2 regions of the Oceanicaulis sp. UBA6590 genome follow, and region 2 is predicted to be linked to the other one. Evidence: predicted binding sites of a transcription regulator. Region 2 holds the regulator's gene; the other holds the start of a gene.
The links. The regulator LexA, encoded in region 2, represses DNA repair genes until DNA is damaged. The targets are predictions, from matches to a motif close to ATGTTCCNCTTGTGTTCC.
Positions count from the first base shown of each region.

Region 1: the regulator LexA is predicted to act here: its motif matches at 1,466-1,483, upstream of gcvT (glycine cleavage system aminomethyltransferase GcvT).

Region 1 covers NZ_DJIQ01000067.1:72,202-87,217, reverse strand. The annotation lists gene gcvH (glycine cleavage system protein GcvH) at 1-163, opposite strand, end outside; gene gcvT (glycine cleavage system aminomethyltransferase GcvT) at 197-1,291, opposite strand; glycine riboswitch at 1,468-1,558, opposite strand; gene B2Z70_RS14525 (hypothetical protein) at 1,720-2,112, opposite strand; gene B2Z70_RS14520 (hypothetical protein) at 2,124-2,516, opposite strand; gene argS (arginine--tRNA ligase) at 2,603-4,366, opposite strand; gene B2Z70_RS14510 (hypothetical protein) at 4,381-4,956, opposite strand; gene ispH (4-hydroxy-3-methylbut-2-enyl diphosphate reductase) at 5,104-6,048, shown strand; gene B2Z70_RS14500 (DUF1801 domain-containing protein) at 6,070-6,498, shown strand; gene rnhA (ribonuclease HI) at 6,516-6,962, shown strand; gene B2Z70_RS14490 (peroxiredoxin) at 7,011-7,493, opposite strand; gene B2Z70_RS14485 (YqgE/AlgH family protein) at 7,617-8,201, shown strand; gene B2Z70_RS14480 (hypothetical protein) at 8,294-8,449, shown strand; gene B2Z70_RS14475 (GNAT family N-acetyltransferase) at 8,465-10,198, opposite strand; gene B2Z70_RS14470 (SURF1 family protein) at 10,224-10,892, opposite strand; gene B2Z70_RS14465 (DUF983 domain-containing protein) at 10,936-11,361, opposite strand; gene B2Z70_RS14460 (cytochrome c oxidase subunit 3) at 11,361-12,266, opposite strand; gene B2Z70_RS14455 (cytochrome c oxidase assembly protein) at 12,356-12,940, opposite strand; gene B2Z70_RS14450 (cytochrome c oxidase system small membrane protein) at 12,947-13,147, opposite strand; gene cyoE (heme o synthase) at 13,144-14,169, opposite strand; gene ctaD (cytochrome c oxidase subunit I) at 14,210-15,016, opposite strand, start outside.
Region 2 covers NZ_DJIQ01000027.1:39,794-54,809, reverse strand. The annotation lists gene lpxD (UDP-3-O-(3-hydroxymyristoyl)glucosamine N-acyltransferase) at 1-213, shown strand, start outside; gene fabZ (3-hydroxyacyl-ACP dehydratase FabZ) at 213-671, shown strand; gene lpxA (acyl-ACP--UDP-N-acetylglucosamine O-acyltransferase) at 682-1,473, shown strand; gene B2Z70_RS06115 (LpxI family protein) at 1,476-2,339, shown strand; gene lpxB (lipid-A-disaccharide synthase) at 2,323-3,513, shown strand; gene B2Z70_RS06105 (hypothetical protein) at 3,601-4,158, shown strand; gene B2Z70_RS06100 (helix-turn-helix transcriptional regulator) at 4,151-4,381, shown strand; gene gltA (citrate synthase) at 4,452-5,756, opposite strand; gene gltX (glutamate--tRNA ligase) at 5,813-7,228, opposite strand; gene B2Z70_RS06085 (ComEC/Rec2 family competence protein) at 7,392-9,434, shown strand; gene B2Z70_RS06080 (2-hydroxychromene-2-carboxylate isomerase) at 9,438-10,112, opposite strand; gene lexA (transcriptional repressor LexA) at 10,167-10,850, opposite strand; gene trpC (indole-3-glycerol phosphate synthase TrpC) at 10,930-11,724, opposite strand; gene trpD (anthranilate phosphoribosyltransferase) at 11,745-12,761, opposite strand; gene B2Z70_RS06060 (anthranilate synthase component II) at 12,758-13,345, opposite strand; gene B2Z70_RS06055 (divergent polysaccharide deacetylase family protein) at 13,434-14,402, shown strand; gene trpE (anthranilate synthase component I) at 14,399-15,016, opposite strand, start outside.

The DNA of each region.
Region 1 (15,016 bases), on a different contig from region 2:
CGACAGCCAGCTCGTCGCCCTGGGCGACCGTCTTGCCGACTTCGGGCAGCTCCACGAAGACCACATCGCCGAGCTGCTCGGCGGCGTAGGCGGTGATGCCCATGACGCCCTCTTCGCCCTCAACGCGGATCCATTCATGGTCTTTGGTAAAACGGGTGCTCATCAGACGTCTCCTCCAGAGCGGTAATGCGCGGGATCAACCGCGATAAAAACGATGCGGCGCGAAGGGCGTCTTCACCACTTCGGCCGGGCGCGCCTTGCCGCGCACCATCAAGTCAACCTGCGTGCCGGGCGTCGCCAGATCGGTGCGCACATAGCCCATGGCGATGGGCGCGCCCACGGTCGGGCCAAAGCCGCCCGAAGTGACCACGCCAACCACCTCGCCATTCACGGCGATTTCCGTGCCCTCGCGCGCCGGAGCGCGGTCTTTCAGGGCGATGCCGACGCGCTTCTTGGCGGGCTTGTCGGCGATGTCCTTGAGGATGCGCGCAGCGCCCGGGAAGTCGGCGCGCTCACGGCGGGATTTGGCCACCGCCCAGGTCAGGGCCGCCTCGATCGGGCTGGTCGCCTCGTCCATGTCATGGCCATAAAGGCACAGCCCCGCTTCCAGACGCAGGGAGTCCCGCGCGCCCAGACCGATGGGTTTCACGCGCGCATCAGAGAGAAGCTTGCGGGCGAAATCGCTGGCGTGCTCGTTGGCGACCGAGATTTCAAATCCGTCCTCGCCGGTATAGCCCGAGCGGGAGATCATCAGGCGCAGGCCGTCCACTTCGAACCAGCCCGCCTGCATGAAGACCATCTTGGCCGCGTCCGGGCAGATATCCGCCATCACCGCGCCGGCTTGAGGCCCCTGCAGCGCCAGCAGCGCGCGGCCATCAAGCTCAACGAGTTCGGCGACGCCCTTGGTCGCTTCGATGATGTAATCAAAGTCGGACCGCTTGCAGGCGGCGTTCACCACCAGGAACAGGCCCTCATCATCCGGACGGGAGACCATCAGGTCATCCTTGATCCCGCCTTCGGAATTCAGAAGCAGGGTGTATTTCTGCTCGCCGGACTGCAGCGCGGCGAGATCCGCCGTGATCAGCTTTTCCAGCGCGCTCTCATCGCCGATCAGACGCGCCTGCCCCATATGGGACACGTCGAACAGGCCCGCCGCCTCGCGGGTGTGATTATGTTCGCCCATGACGCCGTCATACTGGACAGGCATTTCATAGCCGGCGAACGGGACCATCTTGGCCCCCAGCTCGACATGGAGATCATAAAGCGGCGTGCGGTTGAGCGTTTCGGTCATGTCTGGCCTCAGCATGCGGGTTTGCGAGCGTCGCGCGGCTCATGCCGGCTCCGATTCGCCCCCGCTGTCTTGAAGACCTGAGAGATTCCCGCGCGGCGCCAGCCAGGGAGAGGCGCGCCCGCATTGCTCCTTCGGTGGGGCGCTGAGTGTTCAGCGCCCGCTTTCCAGCGTTAGGTCTTAGGCTTGCGGTCCGTTAGCCTGAGCGTTTCCGGGGCGGTTGCGCCTTCGGCGCCGGCGTCTTCGGCCGGTCTCTCCCGCAAGTGACCTGTATCTAGGCCCGCTGCAGCGCGCCTCACGGCGGGTCAGCAGCGACGCGCAAACCTAGCGTTTGCGCGGTATGAGTCAATCGCGATTGGGCGCTGCAGCATAGGCGTGACAGCCCCTGATCCCGCCCGTCAGACCCGTTGGTCCGGCGCCCCTCTGCATCCCTATCGCGTCACGGGCGGAGTCAGCTGGATGCAGGCTTGCAAGGCGGTCTGAAGGGACTGGGGAATGGCCAGCTGCTCGTCCTCAGGCAGGGCCTCGAATTCCGTCATGACCATATCACGCACGGCTTCCCAGTCCTGGATCTCACCGCGTCCCTCGATGCTGGCTTGCGAGCCCAGGGCCATCATGCGAAAGCCATCCGCGCTGACCGTTTCGCGCAGATCATCGGAAAAACACTGGCAGAAGCTTTCAAAGTCAGCCGGGGTTTGCGACGGATTGCGATCCGTTTGCTGGATGCGACAAGCCTGTTGCAGCCAGACGCCATACTGGCGCTCATCGGCTTCGTATGGTCGATCATCAGACAGCGCCAACCCCAGCGCCAATGCGATCAGCATGCCTGCCTCCCTCAGTTATGGGTTGCAGGCCCCAGCGTCACGCATTGCTGCAAGCTGGATTGAAGCCGTCCGGGAATTTCACTCTGCTCCTGCTGGGACAAGGCCGAATATTCCGCATAGGCGGTATCACGCGCCGCTTCCCAGTCAGAGATGTCCGCCCGGTCCTGGGCATGACCCTGCAGGCTCAGCGCCATGACGCGAAACGCCTCATCGGATGAGGTTTCATTGAGTCTGTCGGCGACACAGGCGCAAAACGCCTCGAATTCCGCCGGTTCATGGCCGTCGCGGCGATCCGCCTGCTGCAGGCGACAGCCCTGTTGCAGCCAGGCTGAGTATTGCTGTTCGTCCGCTTCAAAAGGCCGGTCATCAACCAGCGCCAGAGCCAGAACCATGGTCATAAACATAGGCGTCTCCCCGTCATGGAGACACTCTAGACCAGACGCCCGTCCCCGCCCTCCCCTGAACAGGGGGGCGAGGAGCAAACCCGGGCCTACATCCGTTCCGGCACGTCGATCCCGATCAGGCCCAGCACGATTTCAAGCTGGGTGAGCGTGGTCTGCGCCAGACGCAGGCGGGAGGCGCGGATGGCCTCGTCCTTTTCCGGCAGAATCGGGCACGCGGCGTAAAAGCCGGAAAAGGCCTGCGCCAGACCATAGGCATGCTCGCACAGCACATTCGGCGCGCGATCGCGTTCGGCCCGGCTCAGCGCGCCCTCAAAGGCGTCGAGACGGCGGATCAGCGCTTCTTCGGCCTTGTCCGAAATCGTCACGGCGCCTGGCGCGACGCCCTGATCGCCCGCTTTCTTCAGCAGCGATTTGATGCGCACGGCCTGGTATTGCAGATACGGACCGGTCTTGCCCTCGAAGCTGACAAAGCGATCAAGATCAAAGATATAGTTGGTGGTCCGCACATTCTGCAGGTCGGAGAACTTGATCGCGGCGTTCGCCACGGCGCGCGCCACGGTCTCGAACTCGTCCGACGTCAGCTCAGCGCCAAGGCCGGCCTCGTTCAGACGCGCCCGCGCCCGGTCCCGCGCCTCATTGATGAGATCCGCCAGACGGAAGGTGCCGCCCGCCCGAGTGCGCAGACGCTTGCCGTCAGTCCCGTTCACGGTGCCGAACTTCACATGCTCCAGCGCGCCTTCCTCAGCGAGGCCCGCCTTGTAGGCGGCGCGGAAAACCTGCTCAAAGTGATCGGACTGCCCGAGATCCACCACATAAAGGGTCAGCTCGGGATCCTGCTCGCGCTTGCGGTCGAGAATGGTCGCAAGGTCGGTGGTGGCGTACAGCGCCGAGCCCTGGCTCGAGACCAGGATCAGCGGCGCCAGCTCCTTCTTGTCGTCCTCACGGGCGACGCGAACGATCCAGGCGCCGTCGCTTTCCTCTGCGACGCCGCGATCCTTGAAGTCCCGGACCAGTTCGGGGATCAGGTCATTGACGTCGCTCTCGCCCTTCCACAGGTCGAAATGCACGCCCAGCGCGCCGAAATCCTCTTTCAGCGCCGCGATCGACACATTGATGAAATGGCGCAGCAGCGCCCGATAGCCCGCGCGCCCGGCCTGCAGCTCCGCCGTCGCCTTGCGCGAGCGGGCATTGCGCTCGGGGTCTTCCTTCGCCTTGGCGGACGCTTGCGGGTAGAGCCGCGCCAGATCCTCGATCGTGACCGGCGGCTCATCGGGATACGGGCCGGTGAAATCGGCGTCATAATAGACGAGGTCGGGCTTTTCATCTTCCAGCTCGGTGACGAGATGGCCCATCTGAAGGCCCCAATCCCCGAGGTGGATGTCAGAGGTGACGTCATGGCCGCGGAAGCGCATCAGGCGCTGCAGGCTGTCGCCGATCACGGATGAGCGCAAATGGCCCACATGCATGGGCTTGGCGACATTCGGCCCGCCGAAATCGATGATCAGGCGCTTGGGAGCGGTGCTCTTGCGACCGCCAGCGCGGTCGTCTTCAGACAGGCCGTTGGCGCGGATCGCATAGACATTGCCTGCCGGGGTGATGTTCAGGAATCCCGGCCCGGCGATCTCCACCTCAAGATGGGGGTGCAGTTCGGCAAGCCTGGCCTTCACGTCCTCGGCGACCGCGCGCGGAGCCTTCTTGGCCTGCTTGGCCGCCGCCATGGCGCCATTGCACTGATAGGGGGCGAGATCCGGACGGTCGGATTCAAAGACCGTCCCGAGATCCGCGGACAGGCCCACGGCCTCGAAGGCAGCGCCAACGGCGCTGCTGAGCTGTTCAACAATCGAAGTCATCTTGTCTCGGCGTTCTAATCGTCTTGCCCGGCCCGGACGCGGAAGCGCAGACCGCTGCGATTGAATTCAAGCTGCTCATCGGTCAGCTCGAACCCGACAATGATTTCATAGTTCGCGCCGGACGTGGTCGGCGACACGCGCGGCAGCGAGATGGAGTTGAACTCCTCGATCACTTCCACGCGGTCCTCACCCGGCTCGAAGGTGACGGTGATCGGAAAGACCTGGCGGTCAACCACCGCACGGTCTGTCCGGGTCACAGCCACGAACATGTCATAGGTTTTTGTATCGCTCTGCGCGGCCGGCCCGCGGCCAAAGGCCAGGCGCACCGCCATTTCCATGTGGATCGGGTCCGCATTCCGGCCCGAATAGCGGCAGGTGCTCGCGACATTGAGAATTTCGCCGGTGAACCCCACATTCTCGTAGACCGCGTTGTCGCCGCTGATCTCCACGAGACGGTGCGCGTCATAGAGCGCCAGGGCGTTCGGACACGGTCCCGGATTCGGATTGGCGTCCCCGAGCGTGTTCCGCACGCTGGAACAGCCAGACAGGACCAGTGCGGCGGCGAACAAGCTCAGTACGGACAGGCGCATGAAAAACCTCAAGGCATTCGGATGGCGAACCATCGCGGAGGACGGCATGCCCCCCTTCGCGGGGCGCACGGGGTCTGCTAGAGCAGTCTGTACGACGCGCGCGCGGACAGGGCAACGCCCCGCCGCCTTTCCCGGCAGAGGAAATCCATGACCGACAAACCCGTTCTGACCGTTCAGCTGGCCTCTCCCCGCGGTTTCTGCGCCGGCGTGGACCGTGCGATCCAGATCGTGGAAAAGGCGCTCGAGCGGTATGGCGCGCCGGTCTATGTGCGTCACGAGATCGTCCACAACAAGCATGTCGTGAACCGGCTCGAGGCCATGGGCGCGGTGTTCGTCAAGGAGCTCGACGAGTGTCCGGACGACCGCCCGGTGGTGTTTTCCGCCCATGGCGTGCCCCAGCGCGTGCCGGCCGAGGCCGCGCGTCGCAACATGCTCTATGTGGACGCCACCTGCCCGCTTGTGAGCAAGGTGCATGTGGAAGCCCAGCGTCACCACAAGGCGGGCCAGGAAATCCTCCTGATCGGCCATGCCGGCCATCCTGAAGTGATCGGCACCATGGGCCAGCTGCCGGACGGGGTGATGCATCTCATCGAGACGGTGGAGGACGCCGAGACCTTCGTGCCCAAGGATCCGTCCAATGTCGCCTTTGTCACCCAGACAACCCTGTCGGTGGATGACACCGCGGACATTGTCGCGGCCCTGCAGAAGCGCTTCCCGGACATTGCCGCCCCGCACAAGGAAGACATCTGCTACGCCACCACCAACCGCCAGGCGGCGGTGAAGGCCATTGGCGAAGGCGCGGATCTGGTCCTCGTGGTGGGCGCGCCCAACTCCTCCAATTCGGTTCGGCTGGTGGAAGTGGCCGAGCGCGCCGGCGCCAAGACCGCGCGCCTGGTGCAGAAGGCCGAGGAGATCGACTGGAGCTGGCTTGAGGGCGTGAAGCGCATCGGCATCTCCGCGGGCGCCAGCGCGCCCGAGGAACTGGTGGAGGGCCTCCTCTCCGCCCTCGCCCGCCGCTACACCCTTCATATCCGGGAAATTCGGGTGGCCGAGGAAAACGTGGTGTTCAAACTTCCCCGGGAAGTCGCGTAAGCTCTCCCCAGGGAGACGCTGATGACCCAGAACAAGACCCGGCCCACGCCCGAAGCCGTCACGGACTATCTTCAGACAGTCGAGCCTGCCGCCCGCCGCGAGGACGCTCTGGCGCTGGACGCCCTGTTCCGTCGCATAACCGGCTGGTCGCCCGTGATGTGGGGGCCGAGCATGATCGGCTATGGCGCATATCACTATCGCTATGAGAGCGGTCGCGAGGGCGATTTCCTCGCCACCGGATTTGCGCCCCGCAAGACCAGCCTGTCGATCTACATCATGCCCGGCTATGCCGATTACGGCCCGATCCTTGAGCGATTGGGCAAGCACAAGACGGGCAAGAGCTGTCTTTACGTGACCCGGCTGTCAGAGATCGATCTGGACGTTCTGGCCGAACTCATCCAAGCCGGGCTTGACGATCTGGGCCGCAAATGGCCGGTCCGCCCCAGCTAGACTTCAGAGAGTGCGTTTTGGCCGAGAACACCATTGTGATCCACACCGACGGCGCCTGTTCGGGCAATCCGGGGCCCGGAGGCTGGGGCGCGATCCTGCACTGGAAGGGGCATGAGAAGGAGCTCTCGGGCGCCGAGGCCGAGACCACCAATAACCGCATGGAGCTGACGGCGGCCATCGCGGCGCTCGAGGCGCTCAAGCGTCGCTCGAAAGTGCGCCTGGTCACCGACAGCACCTATGTGCGCGACGGCGTGACCAAATGGATCCATGGCTGGAAGCGCAATGGCTGGAAGACGGCCGCGAAAAAGCCGGTCAAGAATGACGATCTGTGGAAGCGGCTCGACGCCATCGCGTCAAAGCATGACGTGACCTGGGAATGGGTGAAGGGCCATGCCGGCCATCCCGAGAACGAACGCGCCGACCAGCTGGCCCGCGACGCCATCGCCACGCTCTCAAAAGGCTGAAACCCCGGCCCGGCCTGACGCCGCACCGGGGCCTCTAACAGTAAAAGCCTACAGCGCCTTGAGCATGTGCTCGGCGGAGGACACTTCGAAATTGCCCGGCTCGTCGACGAAGACGTGCTCGACCTTTTTGTCGTTGACCACCAGCGCATAGCGCTGGGAGCGCTTGCCCATGCCGAAGGCGGAGCCGTCCATCTCAAGGCCGAGGGCGGATGCAAAGTCACCATTGCCGTCCGCCAGCATCAGCACGTCATCGCCCGCGCCCTGATCCTTGCCCCAGGCGCCCATGACGAACACGTCATTGACCGAGGTGCAGGCGATCCGGTCCACGCCCTTGGCCTGCAGCTCGGCGGCCTTCTCGATGAAGCCCGGCAGGTGCTTGGCCGAACAGGTCGGGGTGTAGGCGCCCGGCACGGCGAACAGGGCCACGCGCTTGCCGCCGAACACGTCATCCGTGCTCATCGGCTGCGGGCCGTCGGCGGTCATGGTCATGAAGGTGACGTCGGGCAGCGTATCGCCGGCTTTGATGGTCATGAGGGGCTCCTGAAGCGGACTGAAAAGGATGGCACTGACTTAAGACGCGCCCTGCCCCGCGACAAGACGCCAGGGAGCCGCGAAGGACTGGACAATCTGAACGCTTGGGGAAAAGCTGTTCCCATGACGTCCGCACTCCCCCATACCCAGACCGGCTATCTGGGCGGCAAGCTGCTGATCGCCAGTCCGCTGATCGGCGACACCCGCTTTGACCGCACCGTCATCTATATGTGCGCGCATGACGCGGAGACCGCCATGGGGATCATCCTGAACCGCCCGCTGACCGGTTTGCGCCTGCCCGATCTTCTCGAACAGCTGGATGTCAGCGGCGGCGCGCAGGCGCAGGATGCGCCCGTTCTGGAAGGCGGCCCGGTGGACCGGGACCGTGGGTTCGTCCTTCACACGCTCGATGTGGATTGCGGCCCTGCGACCGAACATGTCGGCCATGATCTGGGCCTGACCGCCACCCAGGAGATCCTGATGGCGCTGGCGTCCGAGGACGCGCCGTCCCGCGCCCTGATGGCGTTGGGATATGCCGGCTGGGGTGCGGGACAACTCGAGGACGAGATCAGTCTCAACGCCTGGCTGGTCGCGGATGCGGACCATGACCTGATCTTTGACGACCAGCCCGAAGAGAAATGGGCCCGGGCGCTCAACAAGCTGGGCGTAACGCCGGAATTCCTGACCGCGGCCAGCGGCAATGCCTGAAAAACTGGTGCATGAGCCATATTCACAATTGACTTGCACCGGGAACTCGCTTGAATGGGGAAAAGTCCTTCAAGCGCATTGCCGGAAATACCATGGCTGTCCGATCAAAACGCAAGTCACAAGCGTGGCTGGTTCGCATCCGTGATTGCTCGGCCAAGGCGTTCGTCCTTGGGGTGCTGGGACTGGCCGTGATCCTGTTTCCGCTGGCGCTGACCTCGGGCTCGGTCTGGGCCCTGTGGTATTTCTAGGCGGACTCGCCGCCCCTATCCACGCTCTTGCATCTGCGCCGCCCCGAACCGGCTCGCCATGCCTTGCGTGACGGCGCGCGCGGCGTCCTGGGGGGAGAGTGCAGGCGCAAAGTGATACCCCTGCCCGTAATCGCACCCCAATTCGAGACACAGGGTTTGTGCGGCCTCGCTCTCCACGCCCTCGGCCACCACGCTCATGCCGTAACTTTCGGCGATCCTGACAACCGAAGAGATGATGGACCGGGCTGAGCCGTCGGTGAGCGCGGCGCGGATGAAATACTGGTCGAGCTTGACGACATCGAAGGCGAACCGGTCAAGCCGGGCCAGCGAGGAATAGCCCGTCCCGAAATCATCCAGCACGATGGGCACGCCCTGATCGCGGACGGCGTTCAGGGTGCGCTCGGCGGCCTCCGGGTCAACCATCACGTCGGTTTCGTTGACTTCCAGCTTGAACGCGCCGCGCGGCAGACCGCTGGCCTGCACCGCCTGCAGGAGCCGGTCGGCGAAATCCGGAGCGCTGACCTCGGTCGCTGTGGCGTTGGCGGTCACGAACAAGTCCAGAGGCCCGTTCCGCGCCGCCAGCCAGGCGGAAAGATCCTGAACCGCCATGGACCGCACGCTCTCCCCCACCGCCTCGACATAGCCATGAGCCTGGGCAAGAGGCATGAATTCATCCGCGCCCAGTACGCCCACGCCCGGACGATCCCAGCGGGCCAGGGCTTCAAATCCGGCGAGCCTCTTCGTCTTCAGATCGACGACCGGCTGATAATAGGCGCACACATCGCCCGATTTCAGCGAGTCCGCGAGCGCGGTTTCAAGATCCATGTCCGCGCGGCCGCCCGCCGAGCCGCCCGCCGGCAGCATCAGCCCGCGCCAGTGCAGGCCATCGCCCTGACCGATGAGCCGCACATAGCGCACTTCATGATCATCGCCCAGGAGCCGCAGACGCACGTCACAAGGGCCGGCGCGCTGCAGCAGGTCCAGTCGGGGCTGATCCGCCGGCGCCAGGCGTTCACGCAGATGTCTGACATCGCCTGCAGCGCCGAGCGCGCCCAGACCAAGGGCGGTCACCTCGCCCCCCAGGGTCAGATCATGATCGAGGAAATTGATCTCCACCGCCAGCGCCCCCGCCGCCGATACGGCGTCCCTGTAGGGTCGCAAGGCGGTGGGATCGGTCATCGGATCGTTCTTCAGGATGGCGAATTTGAGGTGATCCCGCCACTCGCCATGAATCTTGAGATAGGACCGCGCGACGCCTTCCGGTGTGAAGCCCACAGACAGCAACAGCCTGCGCGAGGCGTCATTATCAAGCCGCGTGGCGGCCTCGATCCGGTGCAGGCGCAGACTGCTGAAGGCATGCCCCAGCACGCGGCGCACGGCGGCGCGCGCATAGCCCTTGCGCAGATAGGGCGAGCCGATCCAGTAGCCGATATCAGCCGCCTGCAGCACGCCGCGGCGCACATTGTTGAGATTGCAGGCGCCCAGCAGTACGTCATCGGAGGCGCGGAAGATGAAGAAGGGATAGCCCGTCCCGTTCTCCACATCGCTCTGATACCGGCGCATGCGACGCTTGTAGGCGGATTTGGTCAGCTCGTCCTCGGCCCAGCTCGGCTCGAACGGCTCGGTATGCGCACGGCTGGCCGAGCGCAGCTTGGCCCAGGCTTCGTAATCATCAAGCTGGGGATGGCGCAGACGCAGCCCTTCGGACCACAGCACCGTCTCCTGCATGTCTTCGCGCCAGAGCGCCATGGGGTCGTCCTTCGCCGTCGCTTGCCTAGCCCCGCCATGTCAGGCGGCCGAACTGTATATGATACGCGAAGTAAACAGCCAGCAAAGCCAGCATCATCGCAAACCAGGTGATGGCGTAGGCCAGATGGCGCTCCGGCGGCGTCTGGGTGAGATAGGCGGGCGGGGCGCCATCGCTCAACGCCAGCCAGTACTGGTCGTTCAGACGATCCGCCTCAACGTTCAGAACCCCAGCAAAGGCTTGGGCGTCAAACGCGTAAAACTCGTTGGCGTCCGCATTGGCGGGCGGCGTGAACGGCCCCTGCCCCAGAGGCGTTTCAAACCGCAATTGCGTGAAGGCATCAGTCTCGGTCAGGGCGCCGTCATCGGCGCGCGTCGCCGTCTCAAGCCCCTCAAACCCGGTTTCCATCAGCACCAGTTGCGCGCCGTCGCACGCCCGGACCGGCCTGAACAACCGCCAGCCCGGCGCGCCCTGGGCGTTCCGCCCGGACACCCGCACCGTATCCGCTTCAGGGTCCGCCGCTGGCGGCACGACCCGGCGTCCGATTTCCGCGCGGCCCGCACACAGGCCCTGGTCCAGAGAGATCGGCTCTGCCTCGGCCGTGGCCGCATAATCGGCCAGAAGCTCGATCTTCCAGGCGCGGCGGTCCAGCTGCCAGCTGCCCAGCCAGATGAGCAGCGCCAGTGCGGGCAGCATCACAATCGTCAGAACAGGAAGCGGGCGAAAACTCGCCATCAGATCAGGCCGCGTCAGTATCGCTTGAAGAAGCCGCGCCGGGGCGGTCATCCTGCTCGCCGCCTTCCGGAGCGAGGTCGAGCTGCGCCTCATGGGCGTTGTGCTTCCACTGCAGGGCGAAGAGGGTCGCCTTGAAAGGCGGTAGGATCAGCAGGGTCAGCACAGTCGACAGCGGCAGCCAGAGCAGCATGTGCAGCCAGACCGGCGGGGAAACCGCCAGTTCCAGCGCCAGCGCTGCGGGCACCACGATGAAACCCACAATGGACATCACGAAGACGGCGGGGCCGTCGCCGGAATCCTCGCTGGAGAAATCAAGGCCGCAGACGCCGCAGGCGTCCGCGACCTTGAGATACTTGCGAAACAGAGCGCCTTTTCCGCAGCGCGGGCACCGCCCGAGAAGGCCGGCGAGAAAAGGGCTCGTTTCAGTCATTAGTGGCCGACCCCGTGCGCAGTGCCCAGACCCGCATTGCCCACATAGACAAAGACGTACAGGAACAGCCAGACCACGTCCACGAAGTGCCAGTACCAGGCGGCGGCCTCGAAGCCGAAATGCTTTTCCTTGGTCCAGTGACCCATCATCAGACGGATCAGGCAGACCGCCAGGAAGATGGTGCCGATGATGACATGGGCGCCATGGAAGCCGGTGGCCATGTAGAAGGTCGCGCCATAGAGGCTGCCCGAAATGCCGAAGGCAGCGTGGGAGTACTCATAGGCCTGCAGCGCGGTGAAGCTCACGCCCAGCAGCACGGTCAGGAGCGTGCCCAGTTTCGCGCCCTTGCGGTCGCCATGCTGCAGCGCGTGGTGCGCCCAGGTCACGGTCGTGCCCGACAGCAGCAGGATCAGGGTGTTGATCAGCGGCAGATGGAAGGGGTCAAAGGTCTGGATGCCCGGAACCCCGTTCGCCCAGCCCGAATAGTCGATGCCCAGAACGTCGCCGGTCCAGCCCGCGCCCGCACGATCGCCATGGAACAGCGCCATGTCGAAGAACATCCAGAACCAGGCGGCGAAGAACATCACCTCGGAGACGATGAACAGCAGCATGCCATAGCGCAGACCCAGATCCACGACCGGGGTGTGGTCGCCCTTCTGGCCTTCCTTGATGACATCGCCCCACCAGCCGAACATCACATAGATGATGATGGCGAAGCCGAGCAGCAGCAGGATCGGGGATCCTTGCTGCAGGAAGAAGTAGAAGATGGACTCTTCGTTGGTCGACAGGCCCTTCATGAAGACGACCGCGCCAAACGTCAGCACGAACGCGCCGAGCGAGGCGACGAACGGCCACGGGCTGGGGTCGACGAGGTGATAGTCGTGTTTAACGGCTGCGCCGGCCATGATGCTCTCCCGCCAGTATTCCCGGTCAAATAACGAGCGACTCTATAACTTCGCCCGTCCCGGTATTCAATTAATCACGCGCGTTAGCGCTACTGGGCGTCAGCATCCGATCCGGATGCCTCCGCAGTTTCATAGACCCGCTCATCACCGCTTTCCCAGAAGGTGTAGGAAAGGGTGACGGTGCGGATATCGTCCAGCCGGTCGTCTTCGTCCATAAGGGGATCTACGAAGAAGATCACCGGCATGTCCATGGATTGCCCCGGATCGAGGGTCTGCTCGGTAAAGCAGAAGCATTCCAGCTTGGAGAAATACGGCCCCATCTTGAACGGGGTCACATTATAGCTGGCGATGCCCGTCACGGGGCGGTCAGAAGTGTTGGTCGCGCGGTAGAAGGCCAGCGCCGTCTCGCCCACACGCACCTGCATTTCGGTCTGCAGCGGCTCGAACTCCCAAGGGAAGCCGCGCGAGCGCGAGGCGTCGAAACGCACCGTCACTTCGCGATCAAGCACCTGACCCGGATCGTACTGCACGAGCTGCGTCGTGCCGCCGTAGCCCGTCACCTTGCAGAACAGGTTGTAAAGCGGCACCGAGGCGTACGCCATGCCGACCATCCCCACGATCACGACGCCGCAAATCGCAAAGATCCGGGTATTCTTGTCGAGACGGGAGAACATGATCGATCAGGCTCCTGCGTTATAATTGCTGGCGAGACGGACCATCGTGGTCACGAAGATCAGTCCCACGAACACGAACAGGCCCAGCGCGATGGCGCGGTTGCGACGCTTGCGCGCGGCCTTCTGCTCTTCGGTCAGAACCACGAACTCGGCTTCGCCCTCGGGCGCAGCGTCCGGGTTTTCGGGCCGGTTGAGATCCTCACTCATGCGCCGCCTCCCAGAAAGGCCATGACCGGTGTGTAGGCGCCCGCGCCATGCTCGACGAGCAGGGCTGCGAACAGCAAGGTCAGATGGGCGATGGAATAGGCGAACAGGTCTCGCGCCGCCTTGTCGCCGGCGCGCACGGCGTAAAGCTCGTCCTCGGCCGCATTGGCGTCGCCGGCGCGCGAGGCGAAGACCCGGATGGCCAGCAGCGCGAACAGCGCGCCGCCCAGCACCACGGCGCCCGCATACACCCAGCCGCCGAGACCGGTCACGATCGGACCGGCGGTCGCGGCGAGATACAGCGCGGTGTAGATCAGGATTTGCAGACGGGTGGATTTCGCGCCCTTGGCGACCGGCATCATCGGCACCCCGGCGGCGGAATAATCGCCCGACTTGTAGAGCGCCAGCGCCCAGGAATGGGGCGGCGTCCACAGGAAGATGATCGCGAACAGCAACACCGAATTCAGGCTGATATCGCCGGTGGCGGCGGCCCAGCCGATCATCGGCGGGAAAGCGCCCGCCGCGCCGCCAATGACGATATTTTGCGGCGTCGAGCGCTTCAGCCACATGGTGTAGATCACCGTGTAGAAGAAGATGGAGAAGGCCAGAAGGCCGGCGGCGACATAGTTGGTGGCGAGCGCCATCAACAGCACCGAGGCCAGCGCCATCACGCCGGAGAAGACATAGGCTTCATTGGCGGGCACGCGCCCGGTCGGCACCGGGCGACGGCGGGTGCGCTTCATGATGGCGTCGATATCGGCGTCATAGGCCATGTTGAACGCGCCGGCCGCGCCAGCGCCCACGGCGATGCACAGCATGGCGATGGCGGCGGTCAGGAAGTTCACGGCGACAGGCGCCGCAGCGAAACCGGCGAGCCCGGTGAACACCACCAGGGTCATGACGCGCGGCTTCATCAGCGAGACATAGTCCCGCCAGGACGCCAGCGACGCGGCGTCCGAAGGATCGCGGGGCGGCGCTGCGTCAGCAGCGCCGCCCTTGCGAAGATCGGCGGAAAGGTCGGTCACGGTTTGCGTTTCCGGTTCCGTCTGTTGGCTCAACGGCACGCTACTTGATGCGCGGCAGTTCGTTGAACTGGTGGAAGGGCGGCGGAGAGGACAGGGTCCATTCCAGCGTGGTCGCGCCTTCGCCCCACGGGTTCGCTTCGGCCGGGCGGCGGCGCAGGATCGACTCGATCAGCACCAGGAAGAACACCGCCATGCCGATCAGCATCACGACATAGCCCATGGAGGAGACGTGGTTCCACAGCGCGAAGCCGTCCGCGTAATCCACATACCGGCGCGGCATGCCCTGGAGGCCCAGGAAGTGCTGCGGGAAGAAGATCAGGTTGGCGCCCACGAAGAAGAAGAAGAACTGGATGTTCGCCAGCGTCTCGTTGAACTTGATGCCGAAGATCTTCTCATACCAGTAGTAGAAACCGGCGAAGATGGAGAACACCGCGCCCAGCGACAGCACGTAGTGGAAGTGCGCCACCACGTAATAGGTGTCGTGCAGGGCCTGGTCGACGCCGGCGTTGGACAGCATAACGCCCGTCACGCCGCCGATGGTGAACAGGAAGATGAAGCCGATCGCCCAGATCATCGGGGTGCGGAACTGGATGGAGCCGCCCCACATGGTGGCGATCCACGAGAAGATCTTGATGCCGGTCGGCACCGCAATGATCATCGTGGCGGCCACGAAATAGGCTTTCAGGTTCACGTTCAGGCCCACGGTGTACATGTGGTGCGCCCACACGATGAAGCCGATGAAGCCGATGGCGACCATGGCGTAGGCCATGCCCAGATAGCCAAAGACCGGCTTGCGCGAGAAGGTGGACACGATGTGGGAGATCATGCCGAAGCCGGGCAGGATCAG
Region 2 (15,016 bases):
CAGTTTGGCGGTCGGGTCGGCGTGGCGGACCACCTGAAGATCGGGCAGGGCGCCCGCCTTGCGGCGGACGCGGCCGTCATGAAGGACGTGCCCGCAGGTGAGACCTGGGCGGGTTCGCCGGCCCAGCCGATTCAGAGTTTCATGCGCGAAACGGCCTGGCTGCGCCGCGCAGTGAGCCGCAAATCCAAACCCGAGCGCAAAAAGGAAGACTGATGAGTGATCTTGAGACCGCGATCGGGCCCGACGAAATCCTGCGCCGCTTGCCGCACCGCTATCCCTTTCTGCTGGTGGACCGCGCTGAGCGCTATGTGCCAGGCGAGTCCATTGTCGGTTTCAAATGCGTGTCTGCCGCCGAGCCGCATTTTCAGGGGCATTTTCCTGAAAACCCGGTGATGCCGGGCGTCCTGATCATCGAGGCGATGGCCCAGACCGGCGCGATCCTGATGTCCAAGACGCTTGATGCGGATATTTCCAATACGCTGATCTATTTCATGGGTGTGGAGCAGGCGAAGTTCCGGCGCCCCGTGCGCCCTGGCGACGTGCTTGAAATGCCGGTCGAAGTCACCGCCAATCGCCGCGGCGTTTTCAAGTTCAAGGGCGAGGCGCGCGTGAATGGCGTGAGATGCGCGGACGCGACCTTCTCGGCCACGTCTGCGCCGCGCGAAGCCTGACGGAGTTCACATGACCACCAGTATTCACCCGACCGCCATCGTGGACGAGAGCGCCCGCCTGGGCGAAGGCGTCGAGATCGGTCCGTATTGCGTTGTCGGTCCGAACGTTCAGATCGGAGACCGCACGCGACTGCATTCCCATGTCAGCCTGAACGGCAATCTGGAAGTTGGCGCGGATTGCAAGATCCACCCCTTTGTCGCACTTGGCGAGCCGCCCCAGGACTTCAAGTTCAAGGGCGGCGATGTGCGTCTGATCATCGGTGACAACAACACCCTGCGCGAGCACGTGACCATGCATATGGGCACGGAAGGCGCGAAGGGGATCACCAAGGTCGGTTCAAACAACTTCTTCATGGTCGGCGCGCACGTCGCCCATGACTGCACCGTCGGCAACCATGTTGTGTTCGCCAACAACGCCACGCTGGGCGGGGATTCCTCGGTCGCCGACTATGTGATCATGGGCGGCCTCTCGGCGCTGCACCAGCAGTGCCGGATCGGCAAATACGCCTTCATCGGCGGCGGAGCGCCGGTGACAGGCGATGTCATCCCCTATGGCATGGTGGACAATCTGGGCGCGCTGGCCGGGCTGAACCTTGTGGGTCTCAAGCGCCGCGGCTTCTCGCGGGACGCCATCCACGATCTGCGCGCCGCCTATCGTCTGGTCTTCGCCAATGAAGGCGCGTTCCACGAACGGGTCGAGGATGCGGCGCGACTGTTCGAGAACCGGCCGGAAGTCATGGACATCGTCGAGTTCATCCGCACGCCGGCCAAGCGCCCGCTCTGCTCGCCGGAAGGGCGCTAGGTGTGGCGGTCTACCAGCGTCTCGGGCTGATCGCCGGGGGCGGGGATCTGCCCGTCTACGTGGCGCGTGCGGCGCAGACAGGCGATCGACTGGCCTGCGTGATCGCTCTCAAGGGGTTCGCCGATCCCACGCGCTATGACAGCCCGGTCATTCGCGGCATCGCCCAGCTGGGACAGGTGGTGAAGGATCTGCGTCAGGCCGATTGCGACGCCGTCTGCTTTGCCGGCATTGTGACGCGGCCGGATTTCTCGGCGCTGAAACCCGATCTCAAGGGCATGGCCTTCCTGCCTCAGGCGCTGGCAGCAGCGGCGCGTGGCGATGACGCTCTGTTGAGGGTGATCGTGGGCTTCTTTGAAAAAGAGGGTTTCACGGTGATTGGCGCCAATGACATCGCAGACGAGCTTCTGGTGGAGCCCGGGCTGATCGGCTCGATCAGACCTGACGCCATTGCCGAGGCTGATGCCAAGAAGGCGTTGCATGTCGCGGGCGTTACGGGCGCTGAGGATATCGGGCAAGGGGCCGTGGTCTGCAAGGGGCTGGTGCTGGCCGTTGAGGCGCAGGAAGGCACCGATCAGATGCTGGCCCGGGTCGCACGCCTGCCGGCCGAATTGCGGGGCGATGAGCTCAACCGCTCGGGAGTACTCGCCAAGCGACCCAAGCCGGGTCAGGAGCGCCGCATTGATCTGCCGGTCATCGGCGTGTCGACCGTGCAGGGCGCGGCCAGGGCCGGGCTGGCCGGCATCGTGATCCCGGCGGGCGGCGCAATGGTGCTGGGCCGCGCAGCGGTCGGTCAGGCGGCTGACGCGGCGGGCCTGGCGGTATGGGCTGTAGAGATGGATGGGCCAGCGGATGACGCAAACGCCTGAAACCCCATCAGATCTGGCGAGAGCACCGCGGATCTTCCTCGTCGCTGCAGAGCCATCCGGTGATGCGCTCGCGGGCGATCTCATGGACGCGCTGCGCGCGCTTCGACCGGATGTGGAAATCGCAGGAGTCGGAGGCCCGGAAATGGCCAGACGCGGCGCACTCTCGCCCTTTGATATTTCAGAGCTTTCGGTCTTTGGCCTGTTTGATGGGCTGAAGATCATCAACCTCGTTCATCAACGCGCGCAGGAAACCGCAGACGCCGCAAAAGCCTTTAAGGCCGACGCCGTCATTCTCATCGATTCCTGGGGGTTCATGCTACGCGCGGCCTGGAAACTGCGTGAGGTCCTGCCTGACACGCCGCTGATCAAGTACGTCGCGCCGCAGGTCTTCGCCGCCCGACGGGAGCGCGCCAAGGTGGCGGCTGACACCTTTGATCATTTGCTGGCGATCCATCCCTTTGACGCGCCCTATTTCACCGAGCACGGCATGGATGTGACCTTTGTGGGCAATCCGGCGCTGGAGCGCGATCTCAGCGGTGACGGGCCCGCCTTCCGGGCGCGCCATGGGGTTGCAGAGACGGATCCGCTTCTTCTCATTCTCTTTGGCAGCCGCAAGTCCGAGCTCACGCGTCTGTTCCCGCGCTTCGCCGACGCGGTGAAACGACTGAAAGCCGACCGCCCGGGCCTGAAATTCGTCACCCCGCTCGCATCCTCCATCGCGGCTCAGGCGCAGGAGATGATTGCAGCGGAGACGGCCTTTGCGGATCTGATCGTGGTCGAGAGTGATGAGCGGCGAGACGCCTTCCATGCCGCCGATGCGGCGCTGGCCTGCTCGGGCACCGTAACGCTGGAACTGGCGAGGTTGGGCGTGCCGACCGTGGCGGCCTACCGGCTGGGCTGGCTCGCCTGGGCGGCGGCGCGGTTCTTCCTGATGAAATCGAAATACATTTCGCTCGCCAATATTGCGGCGGATGAAATGCTGATCCCCGAACATGTCCAGACCCGGTGCCGCGGGGACGTGCTGGCGCAAAGCGTCGGCGAGTTGCTGGATGACGCTGGACGCCGGGCCGATGTGTCCAAACGGTTGCGTGAGGTCACCGAGCACATGCGCGGCGCTGGCGGCTCGCCTTCGGCCAACGCCGCTCAAGCGATACTGGGCCTCGTAACTTCCTGACTTGTTTGCCCAACTCCCATGACAGAAGCAATGCATTGCATAACGTAGCATATATGCTACGTTATGCTTTGTATTAAGGAGGAAGTCATGTCAGTACGCGGTCCCTTGCACGCCTTTCATATCGCTGATGCGGATGATGATCCGCAAAAGGCGAAGAACTGGGCGTCAGTGTCCAAGCGCCGGACGCTGGTCATTTGCATCATGGTGTTGATGGGGGTGATCGCGCTTGCGCTTGGCGTGGTGCTCGACGGCGTCGCCGGAGTGCTGACAGAGGGTGAGGGCCTGACGACCTCTGTCACCACCCTGTCGCCGCTATTGTTCGTCTTCGTGTTTCTCGCGATGCGGCTTGATCGCAACCTGTTTCTGGCGAGCCGCCCGGCCTTTTCCTTGCCCGGTGAACCCCATGACGAACGTCAGCAGGCTTTGGTGAGCATGGCCACGCGACGGGGCTTGAAGCTGGCCCTCATCGTGCTCGTGCTGATCACGGCCGTGGGTGTGAGCCCGCTGCCGGCCGCTTACGTCCTGTCCGTGGGGGTTGTCGGCGTCTCGCTCGTTATCGCCGGGCCGCAACTGATCCTGGCCTGGGCCTTGCGCCCGTCCGACTTTGACTTTGACGGTCTGGAGGACGAGGACAGTGATGGCTGAGCCTGTGAATTTCCAGAACCGTGTGAAGACCTATCGCGTGGATCGCGGTCTTTCCCGACAGGAGCTCGCCACACGGGTGCAAGTCCATCCCCAAACGATCGGGGCGATCGAGCGGGGTCAGTTCAATCCCACCATCGAAGTGGCGTTGAGGCTGTCAGAAACGCTGGGCGTGGGGCTGGACGCTCTGTTTTCCCGACAGGGTTTCGGCCCCCTGCAAAGCTGATGTTCAGACAAAAGAAAACCGGCGAAGCACTTGCTTCGCCGGTTCTTTTTGGTTCGGGCTTGAGAAGCGTCTAGCGCTTGTCGATCGCCACGAAATCGCGCTGCGTCGCGCCGGTGAAGGCCTGACGCGGACGACCGATCTTCTGGCTCGGATCCTCGATCATTTCCGACCATTGCGCGATCCAGCCGACGGTGCGGGCCAGGGCGAACAGCACGGTGAACATCTCGGTCGGGAAGCCCATCGCCTTCAGGGTGATGCCCGAATAGAAGTCGATGTTCGGATAGAGCTTCTTCTCGACGAAGTACTCGTCCTCAAGCGCGATCTTCTCCAGCTCCATGGCGACAGCCAGCAGCGGATCATTGCGCACGCCCAGCTCGTCAAGCACGGCGTGGCAGGTCTCGCGCATCACCTTGGCGCGCGGGTCATAGTTCTTGTACACGCGGTGACCAAAGCCCATCAGACGGAACGGATCGTTCTTGTCTTTGGCTTTCGCGACATATTCGGGGATATTGTCCACCGAGCCGATCTCACGCAGCATGTTCAGAGCCGCTTCGTTCGCGCCGCCATGGGCCGGGCCCCACAGCGAGGCGATGCCGGCTGCGATGCAGGCGAACGGATTGGCGCCCGAAGAGCCGGCCAGACGCACGGTCGAGGTCGACGCGTTCTGTTCGTGGTCGGCGTGCAGGGTGAAGATCTTGTCCATGGCGCGGGCGAGGGTCGGGGACACCTCGTATTTTTCCGCCGGGACAGCAAAGCACATCTGCAGGAAGTTCGACGCATAGTCGAGATCGTTCTGCGGCGCCACGAAGGGCTGGCCGATGTGGTATTTGTAGGCGCGCGCCGCGATGGTCGGCATCTTGGCGATCATGCGGTGGGACGCGATCAGGCGGGCCTGCGGGTCATTGACGTCCGTGGAGTCATGATAGAAGGCCGACAGCGCGCCAACCGTTCCGACCATGATCGCCATCGGGTGGGCGTCACGGCGGAAGCCGCGGAAGAACTGGTCGAACTGGTCATGCAGCATGGTGTGGCGGCGGATCGTCCAGTCAAACTCTTCGAGTTCCTTGGCGTTCGGCAGCTCACCGTTTTGCAGCAGATAGGCCACTTCGATGAAGCTGGCGTTGTCGGCCAGCTGATCGATCGGATAACCGCGATACAGAAGCGTGCCTTCATCGCCATCGATATAGGTGATCTGGCTTTCGCATGACGCGGTGGAGGTGAAGCCGGGGTCAAAGGTGAAAACGCCCGCATTCTTGTACAGCGCGCGGATGTCGATCACGTCCGGACCCAGCGAGCCGCCATACACAGGCAGGTCATAGGTCTCGCCATTAATCGACAGTTGCGCGGAACCTTTCGGTTGAATCTTGTTTTCCATATCTCCAACCCCTTTTGTGTGGGTCATGACGGACGCGGCCTGAATAGGGGCGCGGCCTAGTCCATCACGTCATTGAGCCGATCCAGAACCTCATCGCGTCCCAGAACAGCCAGTACGAAACTCATGTCCGGCGCTGGCGCGCCGCCGGTGAGGGCCGCTCGAAGCGGTTGACCCACCTTGCCGAAGCCAACCTCCTCAGCCTCTGCGAAAGCGTTAAGCACATCGCCCAAAGCCGCCTCGGTCCAGTCCGGCGTATCCCTTAGCACGTCCGCAAGACGCGACAGCCGCGCCCGGGCGTCATCATTGATCGCCTTGGCGGACTTGCCCGTCAGTTCGATCGGGCGCGGACGAATAAGGAAATAGGTTTGATCCTCCAGCTCTGCGAGGGTCGCCGCGCGTTCTTTCAGCACTTTCATCGCTGAAGAAACCCAGACTTTCGCCTGATCATCAAGACGCAGATCGTCGCGGCCTTGAAGGCGGTCCCAGAGCAGATCCGTCAGACGCGCATCCTCGGCGCGTTTCATATGCCAGGCGTTCACGCTCGACATCTTGTCAAAATCGAGCCGCGCCGGGGCCTTGCCCAGACCCTTGAGGTCGAAGGCCGCGGCCATCTCGGCGTCGGTGAAATATTCCTGATCGCCCTTGGACCAGCCCAGCCGCAGCAGATAATTGCGCAGGCCTTCGGGCAGATAGCCCATATCGCGATAGGCTTCGACGCCCAGTGCGCCATGGCGCTTGGACAGCTTCTTGCCATCGGGCCCATGGATCAGCGGGATGTGGGCAAAGACCGGAATCTCCCATCCCATCGCCTGATAGATCTGGGTCTGACGACCCGCATTGGTCAGGTGATCATCGCCGCGGATGATGTGGGTGACGCCCATATCGTGGTCATCGACGACCACGGCGAGATTATAGGTCGGGTTGCCGTCACCGCGCAGCAGTACGAGATCGTCAAACTCCTTGGCGCCCCAGCGCACCTGACCCTGAACCGCATCCTCGATCACGGTGTCGGTATCGGCGGCGCGGAAGCGGACGACGAAAGGCGTATCGGCGGGCGCTTCAGAGGCGTCGCGATCCCGCCAGGGCGAGCGCAGGGCGCGGCCCTCGGCGAAGGCCTGTTCGCGCAGGGCCTCGGTTTCTTCCGGGGTGCAATAGCAGCGAAAGGCGGCGCCTTTTTCGATCAGGGCGTCCACGACGTCACGGTGACGGTCGGCGCGGGCGAATTGCGAGACCGCCTCGCCATCCCATTTCAGACCCAGCCAGCTCAGCCCGTCTAGAATCGCCTGAACGGTCTCGTCGGTCGAACGCGCGCGGTCGGTATCCTCGATACGAAGCTTGAATTCGCCGCCATTCGCCTGGGCGAACAGGGCGTTGAACAGCGCCGTACGCGCGCCGCCGATATGCAGATAGCCGGTCGGTGAGGGCGCGAAACGCGTGATGATTTTCATGGTGTCTTGCAATTGCGAATTCATGCTGCAGTGCGAAGGGAGGTGCTCTTTAGCACGCCAAACCGTCTCCGTCATAGCCTCCGCCTGATGTTCACGCCATGATGAAGGTGTGAAATCGCTAAAGTTTCCACTCCTGGGGGAATTCCCGGCCTTGCGTCGAGCCGTAGCGGCTGGACTGGGCGGGCCATTGGCGCTCACTTCACCTGATCCCTATCGTCTGATCCTGTGGGCTCCGGTCGCGCTGGCGATTGGAGCGGCCGCCTATTTCTCCTGGCCCTCCGAGCCTGGATTGGCGCCTGTTCATGCCGGACTGGGCCTGAGCCTGTCGGCGGCGGCGCTATGGGGCGCGCGCCGGGACGCAGTCACCCTTTATGCGATGGTGCTGATGTTGGGCCTGACTGCCGGTTTCGCTTTGGCGCGCGAGAGGGCCCACGCCTTGGGGGCGCCGAACCTTGAGGCCTTTCAGTCCGAGCGCAGCGCTCAGATCACAGGCTGGATCGAGCGGGTTGAGCGAATGGAGGGTCGTGCGCGTCTTGTGATCCGGGTTCATACGCTGGGACATGCCGATACGCCGCCTTACAGGGTCCGCATCCGCGCCGGACTGGACGGTTTCGAGCCTGGCGACGCGATTCAGGTGCGCGCCCGGCTCGCACGGCCGTCTGCACCTGTGGCGGCGGGCGGCTATGATCCGGCGCGTGCGGCCTGGTTCGATCAGATCGGTTTGACGGGCTACGCGATTTCAGATCTGGAGCGCGCCGTGATCGGGGCGTCTGCGCCTCCTGGCCTGATCCTGGCGCGTTTCCGGTGGCGCTTGTCCGAGCACTTGCAGTCCCGCACAGACCCGCGCACCGGTGCAGTCGCCGCCGCATTGCTGACTGGCGAGCGCGCCCGGGTCAGCCGCGAGGACGCCGAAGCGCTGCGCCTGTCAGGGCTCGGCCATATTCTCGCGATCTCCGGCCTTCACATGGCGCTGTTCGCGGGCGGAGCCTATTGGTTGATCCGTCTGGGGTTTGCTATGTGGGAGCCTTGGGCGCGCGCCCATGACCCGCGAAAACCCGCCGCCCTTGGCGCGCTGATCGCGGCGAGCCTCTATCTGGTCATCTCGGGCGCCGCGGTCTCTACGCAGCGCGCCTACATCATGGCGTTCGTGGTGTTGATGGGCGTCCTGTTTGACCGTCAGGCCTTCTCCATGCGCTCACTGGCGCTGGCGGCGATTCTGATCCTGCTCATCGCGCCAGAAAGCGTTATCGAGCCGGGCTTCCAGATGAGCTTCTCGGCTGTGGCGGCCCTGATCGCTAGCTTTGACGCCTATAAGCGCTGGCGGCCCGAAGGCGGCTTCTCGACTTCGCTTATCGGCAAGGTGAAGGATGCGCTCGCCGGGCTCAGCGCCACCTCCCTCATTGCCGGGGCGGCGACAGGCGCGTTCGCCGTTTTCCATTTCCAGCGCATGGCCGCCTATGGGCTCATCGCCAATCTGCTGGCCATGCCGGTTTTCACCTTCTGGGTCATGCCCGCTGGCGGCGCGGCGCTTGTCTTCTCGCCTCTGGGACTGGAGCGGCCCTTTCTCTGGCTCATGGATCAGGGGCTGAGGCGGGTGCTCGACATCGCCTACTGGGCGTCATCTCTGGACGGCGCCGTGGTGGGGGCGAACGCTGCGGACCCGGCGCTGGTGGCGCTCTACGGGCTGGGCTTTGCGTGTCTGGTGATCGGGCTCGGATGGATGCGGGTGACCGGAGGCGCGCTGATTGCGATCGCGATCGGCCTGTTCATGGTCCAGACCCCGCCCCAGATGATGATCACCGATGGCGGCGTGGTGCTGGCGCGTTTTGAAGGCGGGGGCGAGGAGTTCGCGGTCTCGGACCGAAGGCGCGGTCGCTTTGATGCGCGCGTCTTCCTGCAGCGCGCAGGCGTCAGCAGCACACCCGAACGCGCGGCGCTCCGCTGTGACACTCTGGGCTGTACCGGTCGAACGGCCGAGGGATTGCTGCTGGCTGTCACAGGATCTGCGGAATCACTGGAGTCGGATTGTGCCTACGCGGATCTGATCGTGTTTGACGGCGAGGTCTCCGCGTGGCGCAAGCGAAGATGCCGGGCGCTGGTGCTGGATGACGCCGCCCGCGCCGAATTGGGCGGAATGGAGTTCTGGGTTCAGGACGGGCAGGTCGTGCGCATGCGCAGCGCTCAGGCGATGCGGCGGGAACGCTTGTGGGGGAGAGGTTCTGAAACCTGATCGCTAGAGCGCTTGCAGGCCGCGTTGCTCCATGCGCCAGAGCAGGGCGTCAACCCGGTCCTGGCCAAAGAAGGGTTCGCCCTCAAAGACCATCAAAGGCACGCCCCAATGGCCGGCGGCGTCCTGGTTGGCTTCATTCTCGATGATCTGCCTGTCGATGCGGTCAGACTGCGCATCGGATTCGGCATTGAGCCAGTCCGCATCCAGTCCGGCCGTGCTGGCGGCGTCATCCAGGGCGCCGTCATCGGTCCAGGGGGTGTTGAACCCGGCGCTGGTTCCGCCCCAGATCCGGCGGCTGGCGGCGGCGATATAGGCGAGCCCATCGCCGGCTTCAGCGGCGAGAACGCCCAGACGATTGAGATAGGCGATACGCGGCTGATCGGCCGCGATCTTCAGGGTCGCGAGATCCTGAACAATGGGATCGGGTGAGGGCGCAGAGATGGGCAGCCCCAGACGCTCCGCCTCGCGCGCCACGTCGATGAGGACATAATGGATCCACCGCGGATCGCGCTCTTCAAAGAAGTGCGGACTCCTGACGGCCAACGGACGAACGATGCGGACATCCACCGTGAAGGCGTACCGCTCCCGCAGCTCAAGAAGTCGTTGCGCGGCGATATAGCTGTAGGGGCTTCGGAAGGACCAGTAGAGGTCAAGGCTGAGCGGTGCGGCGTCGGTCATGAGTCTGGCGTCCTCAAAAGGGTGCGCCAGACTATCCTCGCTCGATCAGCGCGCCTAGTGATAGCGGCGGATGAGGCCCACGAGACGCCCCTGAACCTTCACCTCGTTCGGGCCGAAGATACGGGTCTCATAGGCGGGGTTCGCCGCTTCGAGCGCAATCGAGCCGCCCTTCTTGCGCAGCTTCTTCAATGTGGCTTCCTCGTCATGGACGAGGGCGACCACGATGTCGCCGGTATTGGCGGTGTCGCCGCGCTTGATGATCACAAGGTCGCCATCCAGGATTCCGGCCTCGATCATGGAATCGCCGTGCACTTCCAGCGCGAAGTGCTCGCCGCCCGAAATCATCTCGGCGGGAACGGGCAGGCGATCGGTTTCATGCTGGATCGCCTCGATGGGCACGCCCGCAGCGATCCGGCCGAGAACCGGCACTTCCACGCCATGGCTGCGCTCGTCAGAGGCGCTGGATCCGAAGTCCGCGCTGACGACGTTGGTCTTCAAGGGGGCGGGCGAATTGCCGGACCCGCCCTGGGGCAGCTTGAGCACTTCCAGCGCGCGGGCGCGATGAGCGAGGCGGCGGATGAAGCCGCGTTCCTCGAGCGCCGAGACCAGACGGTGAACGCCGGATTTGGAGGCGAGGTTCAGCGCCTCCTTCATTTCATCAAAGGAAGGCGATACGCCGTCTTCGGACAGACGCTTGTTGATGTAGAGCAAAAGCTCGTGCTGCTTTTTGGTCAGCATGATCGCCTCTTGGAACAAAATAGAAACTCTAGAAGTGTTCTATGCATGTTCCATCTTAACGTCAAGTGAAGGCCCAGCGTCAGGCGCGCCCCATGAGGGTGCGCGTCGCCAACGTCACATCCTCCTGCCGCATCAGGCTTTCGCCCACCAGCAGAGCCTTGGCGCCAGCCTCCTGCAAACGCACCGCGTCGTCACGGATGAAAATGCCGCTTTCGGCCACCAGAACGCGATCATCGCCCACAATGGGAGCAAGGGTTTCAAAGGTTTCCAGGCTGGTTTCAAAGGTGCGAAGATTGCGGTTGTTCACCCCCACGAGCGGGCTCGGCAGGGCGAGGGCGCGCTTCATTTCGTCCGCGTCGTGCACCTCGACGAGGGCATCCATGCCCCATTTGAACGCTTCCTCGATCAGGTCCGCGGCGAGGGAATCATCCACGCTCGCGAGAATCACCAGAATGCAGTCCGCACCCAGCGCCCGTGATTCGGCCACTTGCCACCGATCATAGAGAAAGTCCTTGCGCAGGACGGGCAGGTCGACCGCCGCGCGGGCGGCGATGAGATAATCGTCATGGCCCTGAAAGCTCGGCGCGTCGGTCAGCACGGACAGGCAGCTTGCGCCGCCGTCCTCATAGGCCTTGGCGAGTACCGGCGGATTGAAGTCCGCCCGGATCAGGCCTTTCGAGGGGCTGGCTTTCTTCACTTCCGCGATCAGGCCCAGACCGTTCGCGTTCGCATCGCGTTCCAGCGCCGCCTTGAAGCCGCGGACTGGGCTGGCGTCCTGCGCCCGCTCGCACACCGCTTCATAAGAGAGGCGGGCTTTGCGCTCGGCGACATCGGCGCGCTTGTAGGCTTCGATACGGGTGAGGACATCGCTCATGGGAGACTCTTCAGGCTGGGTCAGGCGTTGCTGGCGCGAACAAGCGCGTCGAGAGCGGATTGCGCGCGGCCCTCATCAATAGCGCTGGCGGCGAGCGCCGCGCCGGATTTCAGATCATCGGCGAGCCCCGCGAGTTTCAGCGCCGCCGCAGCGTTCAGAAGCACGATATCGCGATAGGGGCCTTTTGCGCCCTTGAGCAGATCGCGGATCGCCTGGGCGTTCTCTTCAGGCTCACCCCCCTTGAGATCTTCAAGACCTGCGCGGGGCAGACCGGCGTCTTCGGGTATGGTCTCGTATTCGCGGATGGCGCCATCGGGGAAGAGCTCTGCCACATGGCTGACGCCCGTGGTGGTGATCTCATCCAGCCCGTCCTCGCCGTGCACGATCATGGCCGCTTCCGCGCCGAGCCCCCGCAGGGCTTCAGCCATGGGAACCAGCCATTTGCGATCAAACACGCCCAGCAGCTGACGTTTTGCACCCGCCGGATTGGAGAGCGGACCGAGCAGGTTGAAGATCGTGCGCACGCCCAGGATCTTGCGCGCCGGCCCCACATGGCGCACCGCGCCGTGATGGGCCTGCGCGAAGAGAAAGCCCACCCGGGCTTCAGACAAGGCCGCTTCCACCTGCGCCGGGCTGGCGAACAGGTTCACGCCCAGACTTTCGAGCACTTCAGCGGAGCCGGATTTGGAGGAGGCGGCCTTGTTGCCATGCTTGGCGACAACCGCGCCTGCGCCCGCAGCGACCAGAGCGGCGGCGGTCGAGATGTTCCACGTGCCCCGCGCATCCCCGCCCGTGCCGCAGGTGTCTATGGCGGTTGCGGGCGCCTTTACGGGCGTCATGCGAGCGCGCATCGCCTTTGCGCCGATCATCAGGGCTTGCGGGCTTTCTCCAAGCGCGGTCAGCGCCAGCAGGAAGCCGCCAATCTCGACCGGATCAGCCTGACCTTCCATCAGGGCGTCAAACGCAGCCTCAAGCGCAGGCGCCTCCGGCTCCTGTCCCTGAGCGAGGGCGTGAATGGCGGGACGCATGCGGCTCATGCCGCCTGCTCCGACGCCATACCCGCCAGACGCAGGAAATTGCCGATCAGGGCATGGCCGTGTTCAGAGGCGATGGATTCGGGGTGGAACTGCACGCCATGAATGGGACGGGTCTTGTGCATCAGTCCCATGATCTCGCCATCGGCTGTATGGGCGTTGGCGACAAGCTCGGTGCCGTCGGGCAGATCAACGGCGAGCGAATGATAGCGCGTGGCGTTATAGGGCGAGGGCAGGCCCTCGAACACGCCGGTGCCGTCATGTTCGATCGGGCTGGTCTTGCCATGCATGATGGCCTTGGCTTGAACCACCTTGCCGCCAAACACCTGACCAATGGACTGGAACCCCAGGCAGACGCCGAAGATCGGCAGGTCTTTCGGGGCCGTCTTGATCAGGTCCAGACAGATGCCCGCCCGATCCGGATCACACGGGCCGGGGCTGATCAGAATGCCCTTGGGATCAAGCGCCAGCGCTTCGGCGGCGCTCATGGCGTCATTGCGGATGACGCGCGTCGGCGCCCCCAGCTCCTGGACATAGTGGACCAGGTTGAAGGTGAAGCTGTCATAATTGTCGATGATCAACAGCATGGGCGGCTCGCGCATCGGTGAAATGAGCTGTGGAACTTAAGCAAGCCCGTGCGCGCCGCCAACCGCGACTCGCTGTAAATACGCTTTGATGATGCGAACTGCTTCATATGCGCCGCACCTGGGTTCGGCTCTGGCCGCTGGCTTCATGCTGGTCGCAGCGCTCGCCTATAATCTGGGCGCGCAGTCAGGTGAGCCTGAAGCGGTCGCGTCCGAGATCGGCGTGGCGTCTGAAACCGGATCGGCATTCTGGCCCGGCGTTATCCGTGTCGAGGCGACGCAGCGGATTGAAGCGGAGGTTTCGCTTCGCGGGGAAGAACCCATCCCGGTCATCGAGTCTCCGACCCCTGTCGCAGCGCCGATGCTGACCCCGCGTCGTCCGCAACTGGCGATCATCATGGATGATGTGGGGCTGGATGTGGCGGCGGCTGAGCAATTGCTGGCGCTGGACGCACCGCTGACCCTCTCGATCCTGCCCTATGCGGAGGCCGCGCCCGTGATCGCCCGCCGAGCGGCGGATGCGGGGCGTGAAGTCTTCGTGCATCTGCCCATGGAGCCGGTTGGCGTGGAGGATCCGGGTCCGTACGCGCTGACGGAATTCCAGAGTGCGGACGAAATGTCCTCTCGCATACGCTGGGCCTTCTCGCGCGTGCCGGGAGCGACAGGCTTCAACAACCATATGGGCAGCCGTCTGACATCGGACCGCCGCGCCATGGACGCTTTGTTCACAGCGGGGGCATTTCCCTCACAGCTGATCTTTGTGGATTCCCTGACCCATCCCCGCTCGCAGGCGGCGCGCTCTGCCCGGGCTGCGGGCCTCAACGCGCTGACGCGGGATGTGTTTCTGGATCATGCGCCTGATGAAGCCTCGGTCAGCGCCCAGCTCAATCTTGCACTCGCTCTCGCGCTTCAGAACGGTCAGGCGATCGCCATTGGCCATCCAAGGCCGCAGACCCTGGCCGTGCTCGCCGACCTGACGCGTCGCGCCGAGGCGGTCGGTGTGGAGCTCGTGACCGTCCAGGCGCTGAGCGCGACCGCGTCTTCCGAAATCGAGAGCTAGACGAAACGCCAGGCTTCGGATGCGGCCCGGAACAGGGCGCGGGCCTTGTTGACCGTTTCCTGATGCTCGGACTCTGGATCGGAATCGAGCACGACCCCTGCGCCAGCCTGAACATGCATGCGCCCGTCCTTGACGATGGCGGTGCGCAAGGCGATGGCCATGTCCATATCCCCATTGGCGCCGAAATAACCCACAGCGCCCGCATAGATGCCGCGGCGATGGGGTTCGAGCTCGTCGATGATCTCCATGGCGCGCACCTTGGGGGCGCCCGACACCGTGCCTGCCGGGAAACCGGCCATCAGGGCGGAAATGGCGTCTTCGCCCTCGCCAAGCTCGCCTTCCACATTGGAGACAATGTGCATGACATGGCTGTAGCGCTCGATGATCTCGCGCTCCGTCACTCGGACCGTGCCCGCCTTGGCGACCCGGCCCACATCATTGCGCCCGAGATCGAGCAGCATCAGGTGCTCGGCGCGTTCCTTGGGATCGGCGCGCAGATCGGCCTCATGGGCCTGATCGGCTTCTTCCGAATTGCCGCGTGGACGCGTGCCTGCAATGGGGCGGACGGTGACGGTGTCGCCGCGCAGCCGCACCAGGATTTCCGGGCTCGAGCC